Regions from separate parts of the Aeromicrobium halocynthiae genome, predicted to be linked through region 1. Evidence: predicted binding sites of a transcription regulator. Region 1 holds the regulator's gene; each other region holds the start of a gene.
What was found. The regulator HrcA, encoded in region 1, represses chaperone genes, less so after heat shock. The targets are predictions, from matches to a motif close to TTGGCACTCGNNNNNNNCGAGTGCCAA.
Positions count from the first base shown of each region.

Region 1 (4,395 bases):
AGGGAGCGATGCGCTACGCGCATTGGCCGACTGTGATCGTCATGATCATCGGAACGGCCGTCTTCGGGCTGCCGGCCTCGGCGGAGGCCGCCAGCACGTCGTTGTGCAAGGGATTCAGCCAGTGCGAGAAGCGCGGCTACGGACACGCGGGGTACCGCGTCCGCCAGAAGGTCTCGCACTGGAACATGTCGCCGGGCACGAACTGCACGAACTATGCCGCCTACCGGTTGACGGCCAAGCGTCTGACGGCACGGCCGCCGGGAACCGGGTCCGCCATCACCTGGGCTGCGGCGGCGAGACGGACCGGGGTGCCGGTGGTCAGGACGCCGCGCCGCGGTGACATCGCGTGGTGGGGTGCCCACCGAGGCGCCTCGGGCAAGCTTGGGCATGTCGCCTACGTCGAGAAGGTGCTGCGCAACGGCACCGTCGTCGTCTCCGAGGACAACATGGACCGGACGTTCGCGTGGCGCAGGATCCCGAAGGGCGCGCACTATCCGCAGGTCTTCATCCGGTACCCGCGCTCGGACGGGTCCGTCTCGGGCCGCCTGGACGCCGCCTCGGCACGGGACGGCGTCGTGACGATCGAGGGCTCGGCGAGCGAGCCGGACCGCCCCGGCCGGCCCGTCCGCTACCTCGTCACGATCGGGGCTCCCCGTGAGTCCGAGCCGATGGAGCAGTTCGAGTTCAGCACCGCGTACTTCGTGTTCCGATGGTGGCGCCCGAGCGAGGTGACCGGCCAGCACCGCGTGTACCTCTACGGGCTCAACACCGCCGGGACCGCTGGTGCCGACGCCCTGCTCGGCAGCACGGTCGTGACCTTCTGAGTCGGCCGGGCCTCGCGGTGCTCAGGGACTGGTCACGAAGTCGATGAGCTCCTCGACCCGGCCGAGGAAGGCCGGCTCGAGGTCGGTCCAGGAATTCACCCTCGACAGGATGTGCTGCCAGGCGCGGGCGACGTCGGCCTGGCTCTCGTGTGGCCACCCGAACGCGGCGCAGACACCGCGCTTCCACTCGACGGCGCGTGGCACGCTCGGCCACGTCTGCGCGCCGAGACGGGCGGGCTTGACCGCCTGCCAGACGTCGACGTAGGGATGGCCGACGACCAGGACGTGGTCCCGATCGTCGAGGCGCTCGGCGATGCGTGACTCCTTCGAGCCCGGCACCAGGTGGTCCACGAGGATGCCCAGGCGACGCCCGGCGGACGGAGCGAAGTCGTCGACGACGGCGACGAGGTCGTCGACTCCGTGCAACATCTCGACGGCGACGCCCTCCACCCGGAGGTCGTGGCCCCAGACCTTCTCGACGAGCTCGGCGTCGTGCTTGCCCTCGACGAGGATCCGGCTCGGCAGGGCCACCCTGGCCCGGTGGTCGCGGACGAGGCGGGAGCCGGAGGCTGAGCGCGTCGGCGCGGCCGGTGCAGCAGGCGTGGGGGCGACCAGCGAGACGGGCGCACCGTCGAGCAGGAAGCCAGGACCGAGCGGGAACGTGCGTCGCTTCAGGTGGCGGTCCTCCAGCACGACGGTGCCGAGGTCGCGCTCGACGGCCACGACCTCCCCGCAGAAGCCACTGGTCGCGTCCTCGAGCACGAGCCCGAGGTCAGCGGTCTGCTCGGTGGTCCGGCCACGCGGTGGGCGACGCCAGTCGGTGCCGAGCACGTCGGACCCGTAGCGGTCAGCCATGCAGCACCCCGAGCAGGCGCTGGTGCAGAGCCTCGACGTCGGCGCGGGTGACCTCCCCGGAGGGGGTGAGCACGCGGGTGTCGTCGGTGAGCAGCCCGAGGGCCAGGTCGATCGCCACGGGCCAGGTGGCAGGGACCGCAGCCGGGACGTCGTGGACGTAGAGGTCGCCGAGCGAGACGACGTCGTGCTCGGTCACCACGAGCACGAGCTCTGCGCCGCGCGGCCCGTCGCCGAGGTGGACCACCTCGACGAAGAGGTCGCCGAGGTCGGTGGCCCACGCCGAGCTCAGGGTGCCGCCGACGGACTCGTGCGCGACCACGGTGCCGTCGTCCAGACGGACCTCCCGGGGGCGGTGGGTGAGCGTGCGCTCGCGTCCGACGACGGTCACGACGTCGTCGACGAGGGAGATCTCGGGCACCTCGCTAGACTGGCACTTGGTGCAGGGGAGTGCCAGACGACGCGCGGAGAGGAGAGCGATGAGCGCCGAGGAACGACGCCTCGACGTCCTTCGAGCCATCGTCGAGGACTACGTGGCGACGCAGGAGCCGGTCGGTTCACGAGCGCTCGTCGAGCGGCACCAGCTGGGCGTCTCGTCCGCCACGATCCGCAACGACATGGCCGCACTGGAGGACGACGGTCTCATCGCCCAGCCCCACACCAGTGCCGGCCGGGTCCCGACGGACAAGGGCTACCGCCTCTTCGTCGACCGGCTCTCCTCCGTCAAGGCGCTCTCCGGCCCCGAGCGCCGCGCCATCGAGACCTTCCTCACCGGAGCGGTGGACGTCGACGACGTCGTGCAGCGCAGCGTCAAGGTGCTGGCCCAGCTGACCAACCAGGTCGCGATCGTGCAGTACCCCTCCCTCACCCGGTCCACGGTCCGCCACGTCGAGGTGGTGGCACTGGAGAACGCCCGCGTGCTGCTGGTCGTCATCACCTCCAGCGGCCGGGTCGAGCAGCGCATCGTCGAGATCGAGCGCACCCTCGGCGACGACCTGCTCTCGGACCTGCGTGGACGCCTCGTCGGCGCCACCGTCGGTCGGCGGATCCCGGAGGCCTCGCTGCGCCTCGCCGAGGTCATCGACACCTTCGCGCCCGCGGACCGACCCATCGTCACCTCGGTCGTCACCACCCTCACCCACGTCTTCTCCAACGAGCGCTCCGACGAGCGCGTGGCCGTCGGGGGGACGGCCAACCTCGCCCGCTTCGGCGGCGACTTCGACGGCGCCATCCGACCCGTGCTCGAGGCGCTGGAGGAGCACGTCGTGCTGCTGAAGCTGCTCGGTGAGGCCACCATCGACCCCACTGTCCGCATCGGCACCGAGACGGGCAACGACAGCCTCACTGGTGCCGCCGTCGTCTCCTCGGCGTACGGTTCACAGGACCAGGTGCTCGCCACCCTCGGCACCCTCGGCCCCACGCGGATGGACTACCCCGCGACGATGGCGGCCGTCGGTGCCGTCGCCCGCTACGTCGGCCGCATCCTGGCCGACGGCTGAGAGGAACCCACGACCCATGGCACAGGACTACTACGCCCTGCTCGGTGTCGGCCGCGACGCGAGCAACGACGAGCTGAAGAAGGCGTACCGCAAGCTCGCCCGCCAGCTGCACCCCGACGTCAACGACGCCCCCGACGCCGCCGACCGCTTCAAGGAGGTCACGAGCGCGTACGAGGTGCTCTCGGACCCGCAGAAGCGCTCGGTCTACGACCGCGGCGGCGACCCCATGGCCGCCGGCGGAGCGGGCGGCGGGTTCGGCCAGGGCTTCAGCTTCGACGACATCATGGATGCGTTCTTCGGCCAGGGCGGCGGGAGCCGTGGTGGGCCACGCTCGCGCGTCCAGCGCGGGCAGGACGCGCTCCTGCGGCTCTCCGTCGACCTCGCCGAGGCGGCCTTCGGCGTCACGCGCGAGATCAAGGTCGACACCGCGGTGCGCTGCGAGACGTGCCAGGGCAGCGGCGGGGCCGAGGGCAGCGAGCCGGTCACGTGCTCCACGTGCCACGGCCACGGCGACGTGCAGCACGTCCAGCGCACCCCGCTCGGTCAGGTCCGCACGTCGCGTCCGTGCCCCACGTGCCACGGCTTCGGCACCGTCATCCCGGACCCCTGCGACGAGTGCAACGGCGACGGCCGCGTCCGCTCGCGCCGCACCGTCAGCGTCTCCGTCCCCGCCGGCGTCGACCAAGGCACCCGCATCCAGATGGCCGGCGAGGGTGAGGTCGGCCCCGGTGGTGGCCCCCCGGGCGACCTCTACCTGGAGATCAACGTCGCGCGGCACCCGGTCTTCGTCCGCAAGGGCGACCAGCTGCGCTGCCAGGTCACCGTCCCGATGACGGCCGCCGCGCTCGGGGTCCACGTCGAGCTGCCCACGCTGGAGGCCGACGTCACCGACGACCCCGCCGCCGCAGTCTTCGGGCTCGACATCTCCGCCGGGACGCAGTCCGGTGAGCTGCTCACGGTCAAGGGCCAGGGCGTCCCGCGACTGCGCGGCGTGGGACGCGGCGACCTCGTCGTCGAGGTCGTCGTCGAGACGCCCACGCACCTCGACGACGAGCAGCGCGAGCTCCTCGCGCGCCTGGCGGAGCTGCGCGACGAGCAGAAGCCGCTCGCCGAGGTGAGCGAGAGCCACCGCAACGGCGTGTTCGACCGGATCAGGGGCGCGTTCCGCTGACGGCCGGGCCGGGACGTCGCGTCACGGTCGACGTCCCGGGGGCTCGTCG
Region 1 is NZ_BAAAPY010000004.1:67,237-71,631, forward strand. Features, by position in the region: gene ABD213_RS07335 (CHAP domain-containing protein) at 42-824, shown strand; gene ABD213_RS07340 (DUF3097 domain-containing protein) at 846-1,679, opposite strand; gene ABD213_RS07345 (hypothetical protein) at 1,672-2,097, opposite strand; gene hrcA (heat-inducible transcriptional repressor HrcA) at 2,156-3,175, shown strand; gene dnaJ (molecular chaperone DnaJ) at 3,192-4,346, shown strand.

Region 2 (4,395 bases), on a different contig from region 1:
CGCCAACGGCCTGTGGGCGACGGTGCCGGAGGACGCGACGGCCACCATCACCACGCAGGAGGTCGGCACTCCCGACGAACGTGCCGTGCTGATCGAGATGACCACGACGCCGGGCCTCGTCGACGACGACCCCACCTGGGTCCAGGCCACCGCGTGGCAGGGCGGCGGCGAGGGCATCGTCACGCAGGAGCTGCGCCGCACCGGTCCCGACACCTGGGTCAGCGACTCCCCGATCCCCGTCGGCGGCACGTGGAAGACGCTCGTGCGGGTCCAGGACGGACGCATGCTCACCGCCGTGCCGATCTTCCTGCCGGCGGACCCTCCGATCGGCGCCGAGGAGCTGCCCGTCGAGGCGAGTGCGACCCGCGACTTCGTCCCCGAGATCGAGATCCTGCAGCGTGAGCGCAGCTTCGACCACCCGGCGTGGCTGTGGGCCGCCGCCAACGCGATCGTCCTGCTGTGCAGCCTGGCGATCCTGGCCGGCATCTCGATCGCGGTCGCCCGCGTCGGCCGTCGCATCGCCGCCCACGGGCTCACCGACGAGGAGACCGACGAGGACGGCGTGACGGCACGTCCTACCGTGTCCTCATGACGCCCGTCGGCGAGCAGCTGCTCGCCCACCACCCCGTGCTGTTCGCGGTCCCGGCGTTCGTGCCGGCGGTCGTGGTGGTCGCGGTGGTGCTGTACATCGCCCGCAAGGACCGCCGCGAGGAGGCCGAGGAGCGCGAGCTCCTCGAACGCGGCCTCGACGACCAGGAGGACTCGTGACCCCCACCAGCTCGACGCTGACCCGCTCGACCGCCCTGGCTGCCGCCGGCGCCCTGCTGCTCGTCGGCTGCGGCAGCGACGACGACGCCGAACCGGTCGTGAGCCCCGCCGCGACCGCGTCGGCCCCGTCCGCCGAACCCACCGAGGAGGCAGCGGAGGGTGTCCAGGTCGACATCACGATCGCCGACGGCGCAGTGAGTCCGCAGGGCGAGCGCGTCGAGGTCGGGGTGGGGGAGCCGGTCACGATCTCGGTCACCTCCGATGCCGTCGACGAGATCCACGTCCACTCCGACCCGGACGTGACGATCGACGTCGAGGCCGGCGGTTCGGCCGAGGAGACGTTCACCATCGACACGCCCGGCCAGGTCGCGGTCGAGTCGCACGAGCTCGGCGTGACGATCGTCCAGCTCGTCGTCCGCCCCTGATCACGGAGGCCTGAGGTGCTCTCGGGGGCAGCGGGAGCGGTCCAGGCCGGGCTCGCCCAGCCCGGACTCGTGCAACACGGTGTCGGTGGTGCGACCGACCTGCCGATCCCGTTCTTCTACGCCGTCGTGGGGGCCACCTGGGCCCTGACGATCTCCTTCGCCGTGCTGGCACTGGCCTGGCGCACGCCGCGGCTGCAGGGGCCCGCGCCCACCGAGCCGGAGCCGCCTCGACGACCCTGGCTCGCGGTCGTCGGGATGGTGCTGACCCTCTGGTTCGTCGGCGAGCTGTTCCTCGGCCCCGACGAGTCGGCGAACGGGGGCATCGGCGCGCTGTACGTGCTCGTGTGGGTCGGCCTGGTGCCGCTGGCCCTGCTCGCCGGCCACGTCTGGAAGGACCTGTCGCCCTGGCGCACGGTGCAGTGGGCACTCGGGCGACTGACCGGTCGGCCCGACGGGTTCGTCCGGCTCCCCGACGCCTGGGGCGTCTGGCCCGGTGTCCTGGCGGTGTTCGCCTTCGTCTGGCTCGAGCTCGCCTCGCCCGAGGCCGGCGACATCACCACCGTGCGCACCTGGGTGGCGTTGTACGTCGGCTGGGTCGTCATCGGCGGGATCGTCGCCGGACCCCGCTGGCTCGACCGCGCCGACCCCTTCGACCTCTACAGCTCGCTCGTCGCCCACCTGTCGCCGTTCGTCCAGGGACGGCGGACCCACCTGCACAACCCCCTGCGCAGCCTGCCGCACGTGCCGGTGCGCCCGGGTCTCGTCGCGCTGATCGCGACGCTCCTCGGATCGACGGCCTTCGACAGCTTCTCGGCCTCCCAGCCGTGGCAGAGCAGGTCGCCGTCGGTCCTGGCCGACACCCTCGTGCTGCTGCTGTTCTGCGTCGTCGCGGCGCTGGCCTTCCAGGCCGCGGCCCGCGCCACGGGCGGTGTCTCGAGGTCCGAGCGCGGTGCACTGCCCGGTCTGCTCGCGCACTCGCTCGTCCCGATCGTGGTCGGCTACATCTTCGCCCACTACCTGTCCTACCTGCTCGAGCGCGGCCAGGGCGTCGTCTTCGCGCTGCTGCGCCCGACCGGGTGGGCCGACGACGCCTCCATCGCCTACTTCCTGTCCAGCCGCCCCGACCTGCTGGCGACGCTCAAGGTCGGCTTCGTCGTGCTGGGTCACGTGCTCGCCGTTGTCGCCGCCCACGACAAGGCGCTCGAGGTGCTGCCACGCAGCCACCGGCTGACGGGCCAGCTCGCGATGCTGCTGCTCATGGTCGACTACACGTTCACCGGGATCTACCTGCTGCTCAGCGTCTGAGCCGGACCGGGCCCCGGCGTTGCGCCCCGTTGATTAGCACTCCTATAGTGAGAGTGCCAGTCATTCGGACGGTCGGATGAGGGCGTGGGCGAAGGCGGGAAGGGACCGCTGACGCAGCGCTCGTCCGTCGCGGGCATCGGACCGTCCACCCACACCACGTCGAACCGGAGAGTTCCACATGGCCAAGTCCATTGCGTTCAACGAAGAGGCCCGTCGCGGCCTCGAGCGCGGCATGAACCAGCTTGCCGACGCCGTCAAGGTCACGCTCGGCCCCAAGGGTCGCAACGTCGTCCTCGACAAGAAGTGGGGAGCCCCCACGATCACCAACGACGGCGTGTCCATCGCCAAGGAGATCGAGCTCGAGGACCCCTACGAGAAGATCGGCGCCGAGCTCGTCAAGGAGGTCGCCAAGAAGACCGACGACGTCGCGGGCGACGGCACCACCACCGCCACCGTGCTGGCCCAGGCGCTGGTGCGCGAGGGCCTGCGCAACGTCGCGGCCGGCGCCAACCCGATGGGCCTGAAGAAGGGCATCGAGACCGCCGTCGAGGCCATCAGCAGCCAGCTGCTGGGTCTGGCCAAGGACGTCGAGACCAAGGAGCAGATCGCCTCCACCGCGTCCATCTCCGCCGCTGACACCTCCGTGGGCGAGATCATCGCCGAGGCCATGGACAAGGTCGGCAAGGAGGGCGTCATCACGGTCGAGGAGTCCAACACCTTCGGCCTGGACCTCGAGCTCACCGAGGGCATGCGCTTCGACAAGGGGCACCTGTCCGGCTACTTCGTGACCGACCCCGAGCGTCAGGAGACGGTCCTCGAGGACCCGTACATCCTGATCGTCAACAGCAAGATCTCGACCATCAAGGACCTCGTCCCGGTCCTGGAGAAGGTCATGCAGTCGGGCAAGCCGCTCGCGATCATCGCCGAGGACGTCGAGGGCGAGGCCCTGGCCACGCTCGTCGTCAACAAGATGCGCGGCACCTTCAAGTCCGTCGCCATCAAGGCGCCCGGCTTCGGCGACCGCCGCAAGGCCATGCTCGCCGACATCGCGATCCTGACCGGCGGCGAGGTCATCAGCGAGGAGGTCGGACTCTCCCTGGAGGCTGCCGACCTGTCCCTGCTGGGCCAGGCGCGCAAGATCGTCACCACCAAGGACGAGACCACCATCGTCGAGGGCGCGGGCTCGCAGGACCAGATCACCGGACGGGTCAACCAGATCCGTGCCGAGATCGAGAACAGCGACTCCGACTACGACCGCGAGAAGCTGCAGGAGCGCCTCGCCAAGCTGGCCGGCGGCGTCGCCGTCATCAAGGTCGGCGCAGCCACCGAGGTCGAGCTCAAGGAGCGCAAGCACCGCATCGAGGACGCCGTGCGCAACGCCAAGGCGGCCGTCGAGGAGGGCATCGTCGCCGGTGGTGGCGTGGCGCTCGTCCAGGCCACCGCGGCTGCGTTCGAGAAGCTGCAGCTCGAGGGTGACGAGGCCACCGGTGCCGCCATCGTGCGCGCCGCTGCGTCGGCCCCGCTGAAGCAGATCGCCGTCAACGCCGGCCTCGAGGGCGGCGTCGTCGCGGAGAAGGTCGCCGGTCTCGAGCCGGGCCACGGCCTGAACGCGGCCACGGGCGAGTACCAGGACCTCATCGCGGCCGGCGTCATCGACCCGGCCAAGGTGACCCGCTCGGCCCTGCAGAACGCCGCCTCCATCGCGGCGCTGTTCCTCACCACCGAGGCCGTCGTGGCCGACAAGCCGGAGCCCGCTCCGGCCGGCGGCGGCGCCCCGGACATGGGCGACATGGGCGGCATGGGCTTCTGACCTGCTGACCCCACCCCCGACGAGGGCCCCGACCGGTTCGCCGGTCGGGGCCCTCGCACGTCCCCCCTCTCCCGCGAGTGGCGCGAA
Region 2 is NZ_BAAAPY010000005.1:133,696-138,090, reverse strand. Features, by position in the region: gene ABD213_RS09050 (hypothetical protein) at 1-592, shown strand, start outside; gene ABD213_RS09045 (hypothetical protein) at 589-768, shown strand; gene ABD213_RS09040 (hypothetical protein) at 765-1,193, shown strand; gene ABD213_RS09035 (hypothetical protein) at 1,209-2,498, shown strand; gene groL (chaperonin GroEL) at 2,677-4,308, shown strand.
Region 2: the regulator HrcA is predicted to act here: its motif matches at 2,532-2,558, upstream of groL (chaperonin GroEL).

Region 3 (4,395 bases), on a different contig from region 1:
CGACGCCGACCCAGGAGCGTCGGGAGTCGGCGACCGCCAGGTAGCACAGGATCGCGACCGCCTCGACGCCCACGACGCCCGTCGTGCCGAGCACCTTGCCCGCCGTCCCGTCCAGGCTGCCGCCGAACAGCAGGGCGGCGATGCCGAAGAGTGCGGTGATCGTGAACGAGCCGACGACGACCTTGACCATGAGTGAGCGGAGGTCCTTCATGGGGCGATCATCGCGCACGGACCGCCCCTCGTCCGCGAGATCGACGAACTGGGCGGGACAGGAGTGGACTCAGCCGCCCGCAGGCTCCACGAGGAAGGCTCGTGCGCCCGAGCCGACCCGCGCCAGCACCACGACGGCCGTCCGGCTGCCGTCCAGCCGCAGGCGCCGGACGAGCCTCTCGGGGGAGACGTCGACGCCTCGCTTCTTGATCGTGAGCGTCCCGACGTCGCGGGCCACGAGCGCGGCCCGCAGCTGCTTCTCGCGGTAGGGCAGCTCCTCGACGACGCGGAAGGAGCGAGCCAGCCCGTCGGTGCTCGGGCCGTCGGAGGTCAGGTAGGCGAGGTGGGGGTCGAGCAGGCGCGCGTCGAGCCGCTGCGCGAGGGCGCCGACGAGGCCGGCGCGAGTCACGGCGTCGTCGGGCTCGTGCAGCCACGTGCCGAGGGGGCCCACCTCGGCGGGGGAGCCGTCGCCGGTCAGCTCCAGCGGGCCGGGCAGGAGCGTGGCGCGGCGGGAGGTGGTGGCGAGGTCGGGGCTCCACAGGCAGGCCTCGACGAGGTCTCCGCCGTCGCTGACCCACTGCGCCTCGACGCCGTCCGGCAGGTGGCGGTGCTCGATCCCGGGCATCGTCTTGACCACCGCGCGCTCCTCGAGACGCGCCGTGACGAGCGTCCAGGGCGGTTCCATGGCCTCGACGTCGAAGACCCGACCGGTGCCCGAGCGGCGGGCCGGGTCGAGGAAGACGACCTCGTCCGCTCGTGCCTCGACCTCGGCGAGGTCGGCGGTCGACACCTCCCCGTCCAGCCCGAGTGCCGCGAGGTTGGCGCGGGCGATGGCCGCCCGCACCGGGTCCTGCTCGACGCCCCTCACCCGCAGGCCCACGCGAGCGAGGGCGAGGAGGTCCCCGCCGATGCTGCAGCCGAGGTCGAGGACGCCCGGCACCCCGTGGTCGAGCAGGCGTTCGGCGCGGGCCGTCGCGACGGTGTGTCGGGTGCTCTGCTCCAACGCGTCGTGGGTGAACCACAGGTCTGCGGCGTCGGGCCCGAACTTGGCGACGGCCTTGCTGCGCAGGTGGTTCTGCGTGACGGCGGCGGCGACCAGGGCCGGGTCGTGCTCGCGACGCAGGCGGGTGCCGAGGGCCAGGTCGGACTCGACGCCGGCGCGGGCGTGGACCTCGGCGACGAGCGCTCGCCCCTCGTCGGTGAGCAGCCGCTCGAAGGTCGCCAGGTCCACCGCCACATCGTCGCACCCGCCGTCGACGGGGGTGCATGATGGCGGGATGGTCAGCTTCGTCTCGCACACGACCGTCGACTGCCGCGACGCCTATGCGCTGAGCGAGTGGTGGCGCCAGGTGCTGGGCTACGTCGACGATCCGTCGGACCCGAACGCGCCCGGACACGAGGAGTGCGCGATCCACGATCCCGCCGGTGGGCCGTGGCCGCACACGCTGTTGTTCATCGAGGTGCCGGAGGCCGAGCTGCCGCCGAAGCGGATCCACCTCGACCTGCGGCCCGCCGATCGGACCCAGGATGCCGAGGTCGAACGGCTCGAGAGGCTCGGCGCGACGGTCGTGGCCGACCGCCGGGGCATCTACGGGGAGGGAACCGGCTGGGTGACCTTCGCCGACCCGGAGGGCAACCAGCTCTGCGTGCTCCGCTCGCCGGCGGAGCTGGCCGGAGGCTGAGCCGTGCCCTGGGGAGTCCGCGCCGACGAGACGCCGTCGCACGACCCTGCCCTCGACCGGTACCGCGGCGCCGTCGCCCGGCTGCTCGACCACGACCGCCACGCCGGGCACGCGATCACCGTGGTCGGCACCGGGTGGCGCCTCGTCGGCTGGGCCGGGTGGCGACCGCGGTGGGGTGCGCCCTTCGAGCAGGTGGAGGTGCTCGTCGCCCCCGAGCCCGAGCACAAGCGACGCCTGCTCCACCGCCTGGTGCCCGGCCCGGGGTGGGACGGACGCACGATCACGGTCGACGGCCGCCGGCTCGTGCTGGAGTGGATCGACGGCGACGAGGCCGAGCGGGCGCGCGAGCGTTTCCGACGCTGACCACTCCCTCTTAGCACTCCTGGTCGGGGAGTGCTAGATTCGGAACTGGCACTCGCCCCGTGCGACTGCCAACCGTGCACGACCCCCGCGACGGCGTGCACACACCGAACTCCGTCAGTTGAACACCGCCTGAAAGGGGAGTCGACAGTGTCGACCATCAAGCCACTCGAGGACCGCGTCGTCGTCAAGACCGTCGAGGCCGAGCAGACCACCGCGTCCGGACTCGTCATCCCGGACACCGCCAAGGAGAAGCCGCAGGAGGGTGAGGTCGTGGCCGTCGGTCCCGGCCGCATCGACGACAACGGCAACCGCGTCCCCGTCGACGTCGCCGTCGGCGACCGCGTCCTGTACAGCAAGTACGGAGGCACCGAGGTCAAGCACGGGGGCGATGAGTACCTCATCCTGTCCTCGCGCGACCTCCTCGCCGTCGTCTCCTGATCCGTGACCCTGGGGACGCCGACGGCGTCCCCAGGGCCCGGACCACTCCACACACCCCTGCACCACGGAAGGAACCCGGATGCCCAAGATCCTGGAGTTCGACGAGGCCGCACGCCGCGCCCTCGAGCGCGGTGTCGACAAGCTCGCCGACACCGTCAAGGTCACCCTCGGCCCCAAGGGCCGCTACGTCGTCCTCGACAAGAAGTGGGGCGCCCCCACGATCACGAACGACGGTGTGACCGTCGCCCGCGAGATCGAGCTCGACGACCCCTTCGAGAACCTCGGCGCCCAGCTCGCCAAGGAGGTCGCCACCAAGACGAACGACGTCGCCGGTGACGGCACCACCACGGCCACCGTGCTCGCCCAGGCGATGGTCCACGAGGGCCTGCGCGCCGTGGCCGCCGGCGCCAACCCGGTCGGTCTGAAGAAGGGCATCGAGGCCGCCGTCGAGGCCGTCTCGAACAAGCTCCTCGAGACCGCCCGCCAGGTCGACGACGTCAAGGACATGACGTCCGTGGCCACCGTCTCCTCGCGCGACGCGCACATCGGTGAGCTCATCGCCGAGGCCTTCGACAAGGTCGGCAAGGACGGGGTCATCACCGTCGAGGAGTCCAACACCCTCGGCACCGGCCTCGACTTCACCGAGGGCATGCAGTTCGACAAGGGCTACCTGAGCCCCTACATGGTGACGGACACCGAGCGCATGGAGTCCGTCCTCGACGACCCGTACATCCTGGTCAACCAGGGCAAGATCTCCAACGTGGCCGAGGTCCTGCCGCTGCTGGAGAAGGTCATCGGCGAGGGCAAGAGCCTGTTCATCATCGCCGAGGACGTCGAGGGCGAGGCGCTCAGCACGCTCGTCGTCAACAAGATCCGCGGCACGTTCACCTCGGTCGCCGTCAAGGCGCCTGCGTTCGGTGACCGTCGCAAGGCGATGCTGCAGGACATCGCGACCCTCACGGGCGCGACCGTCGTGACGCCGGACGTCGGCCTCAAGCTCGACCAGGTGGGTCTGGAGGTGCTCGGCACCGCCCGTCGCGTCGTCGTCACCAAGGACGACACCACGATCATCGACGGAGGCGGTGAGACCGCCGAGGTCGACGGTCGCGTCGCGCAGATCAAGGCCGAGATCGAGAACACCGACTCCGACTGGGACCGCGAGAAGCTCCAGGAGCGTCTGGCGAAGCTGGCCGGTGGCGTGTGCGTCATCCAGGTCGGCGCGGCCACGGAGGTCGAGCTCAAGGAGAAGAAGCACCGCATCGAGGACGCCGTCTCGGCGACCCGCGCGGCCATCGAGGAGGGCATCGTCGCCGGTGGCGGCTCCGCCCTCGTCCACGCCGTCGCGGTGCTCGACGACGACCTCGGCCTGTCCGGTGACGAGGCCGTGGGCGTGCGGATCGTCCGCAAGGGCGCCGACGCCCCGCTGGAGTGGATCGCCCGCAACGGCGGCGTCTCCGGCGAGGTCGTGGTCTCCAAGGTTCGCGAGTCCGGTGACGGCTACAACGCCGCCACCGACACGTACGGCGACCTGCTCGCGCAGGGCATCCTCGACCCGGTCAAGGTCACGCGCTCCGCGCTGGCCAACGCCGCGTCGATCGCCGCGATGCTGCTGACCACCGAGACCCTCGTGGCGGACAAGCCCGAGGACTCCGAGGACGAGCACGCCGGTCACTCGCACTGAGTCACCGCCGGCTCGACGACG
Region 3 is NZ_BAAAPY010000005.1:125,469-129,863, reverse strand. Features, by position in the region: gene ABD213_RS09005 (hypothetical protein) at 1-211, opposite strand, end outside; gene ABD213_RS09000 (class I SAM-dependent methyltransferase) at 281-1,441, opposite strand; gene ABD213_RS08995 (VOC family protein) at 1,488-1,892, shown strand; gene ABD213_RS08990 (hypothetical protein) at 1,896-2,255, shown strand; gene groES (co-chaperone GroES) at 2,403-2,693, shown strand; gene groL (chaperonin GroEL) at 2,773-4,374, shown strand.
Region 3: the regulator HrcA is predicted to act here: its motif matches at 2,301-2,327, upstream of groES (co-chaperone GroES).